2 regions of the Thermoanaerobacterium sp. PSU-2 genome follow, and region 1 is predicted to be linked to the other one. Evidence: a T-box and tRNA genes for the amino acid it is inferred to sense, from the RefSeq annotation. Region 1 holds a T-box; the other holds one or more tRNA genes.
What was found. A T-box is a leader RNA that pairs with one kind of tRNA and senses whether it is charged. The one in region 1 lies ahead of metG (methionine--tRNA ligase), so its partner is inferred to be a tRNA-Met.

Region 1 (3,130 bases):
AAAATATAGATGATGATTTGATTCATAGGGACTTTACAATAAATGCGATGGCAATAAGGCTAAATGATTTTTTTGATGTAGACTTGATAGTAGATCCTTTAGGTGGATTAAAGGATTTAAGAGAAAAGAAGATAAAATGCGTAGGGAAAAGTTCCTTCGATGATGACCCTTTAAGGATGCTTAGAGCTATTAGATTTGCAGCTAAGTACAATTTTTCTATAGATGAGGATTCCAAAAACCTTATAAAAGAAAAAGCCGATTTGATTAAGAACGTTTCTTCAGAAAGAATTATGAGTGAAATATATTCTATACTTAAGTCAAAGGAGTCCTTCAAATACGTACAAATGATGGACGAGCTGGGATTAATCGATGCGCTTTTCCCTGAGATAGCTGAGATGAAAGAGATAGGCAAGTGCTATTATCAGGTTTTGGACTCATGGCATCATTCCATAAAGACTATAGAAGAATATGAAACAATTGTAAATGACCTCAGATTTCCTTCAGATATAGAAAATTTGGCCAAAAAGTACCTTGATAAAGATCTTTCCTCAGGAAACAAGCTAAAAGATGTATTGAAACTGGCTGCAATGTTTCATGAAATCGGCAAAAAAGATGCCATTTACATAGATTCTGATAACAGGCTTCAGTTTTACAATCACGATGTAAAGGGAGAAAAAATTGTTGCAGATATAGCTAAGAGATTAAAACTGGCGAAAAAAGAAGCATCTCTGATAAAGAAGATGGTTTTGTACCACGTAAATCCATTTTCACTTTACATAGATGGGACTGGAAACAAAGCATTGTTTAAATTCTTTTCAGACCTTGAAGAAAATGCTATAGGGTGTTTGCTTTTGTCGTTAGCTGATGTTACTTCGGCTATGAAAGGACAAGGCAGGTTGAATGAAGCTTCATGCTACAGAAATTTTATAACAAAGCTATTAAGAAGGTACATGGACTTTGAAAAGACGAAGACACCACTTCTTACGCCGCTTGATATAATAGTCAATTTCGATCTTAAAGATTATAAGCTTTTAAATCAAATACTATACGAATTGAGGAAAAATCAATTTTACGGTGAAATAGAAAGCAGAGAAGATGCAGTAAAATTTGTGGAGGAAAGGATGAAGATGGAGAAAATATAGTTGACAATACATTTGCGATAAAGTATATTATTATGTAACGATGTTAATAATATATTAAAAAGGCAATGAAGGGAAGAGTAGAAAGGAATTTCTCTTAAAAGAGAGCTGGGTTAAGGTGAAAGCCAGCAGAGAATGAACTTTTGAACATGGACCTTGAGCTTCAAAGCTGAAACTAAGTAGGTTTTGGCGGGATTTCCCGTTACAGAGTAGGAGTGTGACAGCACTTTACGAGGCATACGACCGTGAGGCGTATGTGAAAAGGGTGGTAGCGCGAATAAACTCGCCCCTTAGTGGGAGCGGGTTTTTTTACGTCTTAAAAATAAATTTAGATAAGGAGGATTTTCATGGCGAAGACTTTTTACATTACGACACCAATATATTATCCAAGCGATAAGCTGCATATAGGCCATTCCTATACAACTGTTGCTGCAGATGCGATGGCTCGGTTTAAAAGGCTTACAGGCTATGACGTGATGTTTTTGACAGGGACCGATGAACACGGTCAGAAGATACAGAGAAAGGCAAAAGAAAAAGGAGTTACGCCGAAGCAGTATGTGGATGAGATCGTGGCATGGATCAAAGATTTGTGGAAGACGATGGACATAAGCAATGACAAGTTTATAAGGACGACGGACAAGCAGCATGAAGAGATTGTGCAAAAGATATTTACAAAGCTTTATGAAAAAGGGGACATATACAAAAGCGAATACGAAGGATGGTACTGCACACCTTGCGAGACGTTTTGGACTGAGAAACAGCTTGTGGATGGAAACTGCCCAGACTGTGGTAGACCTGTAGAGCTTGTAAAAGAAGAAAGCTATTTCTTCAAGCTTTCAAATTACGCAGATAGGCTTCTTAAATATTACGAGGAGCACCCAGACTTTATACAGCCTGAATCAAGGCTAAATGAGATGGTAAGCTTTATAAAGTCAGGTCTTGAGGACTTGTGCGTATCCAGAACATCATTTGACTGGGGCGTAAAAGTTCCGTTTGACCCAAAACACGTTGTGTATGTTTGGATTGACGCCCTTTCCAACTATATAACTGCGTTGGGTTATTCTACAGAACATGACGAAGATTTTAAAAAGTACTGGCCGGCAGATGTGCACCTTGTTGGAAAGGAAATCGTAAGATTCCACACCATTATATGGCCTGCAATGCTTATGGCACTGGATTTGCCTCTCCCTAAGAAAGTGTTTGGCCATGGTTGGCTTATATTAGAAGGCGGCAAGATGTCAAAGTCGAAGGGCAATGTGGTTGACCCGAAAGAACTTGTGTCGAAATACGGCGTAGATGCCATAAGGTATTTTCTCTTAAGAGAAGTTCCGTTTGGAGCAGATGGCGTATTTTCAAATGAAGCCTTGATTTCCAGGATAAACTCAGATCTTGCCAATGACTTTGGAAATCTTTTAAGCAGGACTGTAACGATGGTAGAAAAATATTTTGACGGTGTAGTACCTGAAGTTTCGGATAAAGATGATGTTGATGATGAGTTAATATCTATCGCAAATAATTTGCCAAAAGTTGTTGAAAGCTATATGGATAAGCTGCAGTTTTCAAATGCTCTTGCGGAGATCTGGAAGCTTGTAGGTCGCGCCAATAAGTACATTGACGAGACGATGCCATGGGTATTGGCAAAAGATGAAAACAAAAAAGGAAGGCTTAAAACTGTTCTTTATAACCTTGTAGAATCACTGAGGTTTGTCGCAATTTTGATAACGCCATTTATGCCAAATACGCCTATGAAGATATATGAACAACTTGGCATCGACGATGATTTAAGGACATGGGATAGCCTTAAATTCGGCTTACTGAAATCAGGCACAAAAGTCAAAAGAGGCGAGAATATTTTCCCGAGGATCGATGTAGAAAAAGAGCTTAAAGAAGCTGAAAAAGAATCGCCTAAAAAAGCAGAGGTAAAAGAAGAGGCAAATTACATTAAAATAGACGACTTTGCAAAAATCGATTTGAGGGTTGCAGAAGTATTA
Region 2 (3,130 bases), on a different contig from region 1:
ACTTTCCAAATAAAATTCTCTTTTTACATCTATTTGCGATACCATCTCAAATAACATTAAAATAATCGAATCATTATGTTTACCAGAAGATCTATCAGAAGAAATTTTGAAGTAGAATGAAATACATCTTTCATGCTTTTAGAGTTCAGTCTAACAGTATGCTTAAAAAATATTTTTTATCTTCTCTGATATTTGTTTGATAACAGCAATTGATAGAAGCAAATTATTGCCTCTATAAAAATAAAAGCACTCCTGCAAAATAAGCAGAGGTGCGCTATAAATTCAGATTTTTTTCTTGAGCAAATCGAAAATAAAAAATCCACACTGCTTTCATAATCCTATAAATTCCTTGCTAATTCTTCTAAAAGTTGAGAAGTGGCGCTTAATTCTTCTATGGATGAACTAATTTCTTCAAAAGCAGTAGCTTGTGTCTCAAAAAATGAACTTGATGCATTTATTTTGTCAGAAATACTTTTAATAGATTCCTGTATTTTTTCCAATATTGAGTCTATTCTACTTATTGATTCACTGCTGCTATTAGATAGCTTTCGTATCTCTTCAGCAACTACAGTAAAGCCCTTACCTTTTTCACCAGCTCTTGCGGCCTCAATGGCTGCGTTCAATCCCAATAAATTAGTTTGTTTAGAAATATTCTGAACAAATTTTAAAATATCATCAGTGCCCTTTGTATTTTCAATAGCTTTATTTACTTCTTCCAATATCTTAGTATTAGAATTAACCACAATTTCGACTCCAGAGGAAACCTCTTGAATGGCCGAAGATATTTGCTCAAGCGATGATGCAAGATTTTCGGATAGTGATAATACTTTGTGTCTTTTTTCTAAACTTTTCCCCATAAGTAAAACCCCAATTACAGTATCATCGTAGTCTTTTATAGGGATAGCATATGACTTAAACGGCACTCCATACACTTCTTTCGGTACATCTTTTATAATGTAGTTTCCAGTTCTAATGGCTTCAAAAGCTGCACCACCTTCTGGAATTGCATCACCTACTTTTGCATTAATAGGAAGCTCATCACAATTTTTTATCTCCAAATATTTTTCTCTATCTACAATGGCAAAAGATACACTGTCCTCAAAAAGTAATGGTAAAAAAGTTGTTAACTTATTAAAAAACTCAAGCATTTCATCTTTAGATACAGTTATCAATTTTAGTCCTCCTTAATTCGTTAATTTTTTAACTTCTCATAAAGCGCTATAATAAATTATATAGAATTAACGACTTTTGTCAAATTTAGCTAATATTTTTCGATCCCTCATAGGTAAGCTAAAAACATTTATTCACATCTTTTGTAAAATTGTAAAATTACTTTCTTTTTATGTAAATTAGGCCAATATCAATCAATCATTCTTGATAATTTTAAACATCCCACCTTCCTATAAACCTTAAAAGTAATTTCTAAAATGTCTCGATATCCTGTGCTTTTTGCCTTATCCAATGCAAACGACAAATTTAACTTTATATAAATATATTCTGCATAATTCCTCTAATTCCTTCTTTGTAAATTAAATAAAAAAACAATTGATTACTATTAGTCACTTTCATCATCAAATATGTCAAAATTTTATTGTAATCTACACCGAATAATATGGCATAAAGGTATTGACTAATAGTCTTTTATGTAATATAATTAATGATGTCGCTGGTTGATGTGATTGCCGGAGTGGCGGAACTGGCAGACGCACAGGACTTAAAATCCTGCGGGCCTTTAAAGCCCGTACCGGTTCGATTCCGGTCTCCGGCACCAATTGAATAGTACATCGCGGGGTGGAGCAGTTGGCAGCTCGTCGGGCTCATAACCCGGAGGTCGCAGGTTCAAGTCCTGCCCCCGCAACCAAACATGGCGGCGTAGCTCAGTTGGCTAGAGCATGCGGTTCATACCCGCAGTGTCGGTGGTTCGACTCCACTCGCCGCTACTTCCAAAGAACGGAAATCATCACCTATCCCGAAATAGAATTCACATTTTATTTCAGTTGGATAAACGGTGATTTTTTTATATATTTTTTCAGCACTTCCTTTATTTTTTTGGATCGCTTAAAGAATTAATTACCTCTCTATCTGCATTGAATATTTTCATGATTATTTCAGGAGTAATAAAACTTGTTTCTTTCTTCCTTTCTATTTCGGAAAGACTATAGAGAATTTCGTTTTTCTTTTCTTCAAGCTCTCTCATTTTTTCTTTCATGATTGGTTGGTACATGCCTTCGGCAATAGCATCAACAATGTTTTTTATTTGTGACTCTATTTTATTATAATTCTTCTTTAATGCTGTTATTTTTTCAAGTTTTTCTTTATTAAGCTTTTGATTTTCTTCGTTTAAAAGTTTTGCTAATATTGGTGCTACTTCTGGATCAAATATCTTCTTATTTAATTCTTCTACAATAAAAACTTCTAATCTGTCTTTGTTTATATCTTTATTTGTACATTGCTTTGTTCTATCTTTTTTATTACACCTATATATAACATATTTTCCACGGCTTAAGCATCCAACCATTTTAGAACCGCATATACCGCTTGGCAAAACGGTCCAACTTATGTACTATCACCGCTTCAAATATACCTATTTCACTGTCTTTAATCATTTGAAGAAATTGTGGTCTATCGTCGGTTGTTGCTGATTTAGCTTCATCAGCATAGATCTTTACAATTTCAATATTATTTTTTTCTGCATATTCTTTAATTGCTCTTAATTGAGCATCGATACTTTCTTCTCTTTGATTATCTGAACTAAATCTGCAATATGCCGCTGCTTTCATTGAAAACCTCCTTTCAAAAAGTATTTTAGTTGTAAATCACATTATATAATAATTTTATAAAATTAGCTATAGATAAAAGACATCACAATAGTGTAACATAGCAAAAATGCAAAAGTATTCAGCAAAGCATTAGGACATAATACAAAAAAAGGTATCGATTCTTTATCGATACCATGAAATTTTCGAAAACCAATTTATCCTAATTCATCAATTTTTTTATCTCATCTTTTGATAATTCTGTAATTTCTGCTATTCTGTCGATGTCCATACCTTCTTTTAACAACTTCTTTGCTATTTTTATGCTTCTTTCTTTTTCGCCTTTTTCAATTCCTTTTTCTATGCCTTTTTCT

Region 2: it encodes a tRNA-Met, which carries the amino acid that the T-box ahead of metG (methionine--tRNA ligase) is inferred to sense. The anticodon was not compared.

Annotation. Positions count from the first base shown of each region.
Region 1 covers NZ_MSQD01000005.1:156,564-159,693, reverse strand. The annotation lists gene BVF91_RS05830 (CCA tRNA nucleotidyltransferase) at 1-1,142, shown strand, start outside; T-box leader at 1,199-1,433, shown strand; gene metG (methionine--tRNA ligase) at 1,487-3,130, shown strand, end outside.
Region 2 covers NZ_MSQD01000007.1:94,438-97,567, forward strand. The annotation lists gene BVF91_RS13570 (methyl-accepting chemotaxis protein) at 339-1,148, opposite strand; tRNA gene BVF91_RS07315 (tRNA-Leu) at 1,682-1,771, shown strand; tRNA gene BVF91_RS07320 (tRNA-Met) at 1,786-1,861, shown strand; tRNA gene BVF91_RS07325 (tRNA-Met) at 1,867-1,940, shown strand; partial or broken gene BVF91_RS13655 (recombinase family protein) at 1,900-2,780, opposite strand; partial or broken gene BVF91_RS07335 (Rpn/YhgA-type helix-turn-helix domain-containing protein) at 2,980-3,130, opposite strand, start outside.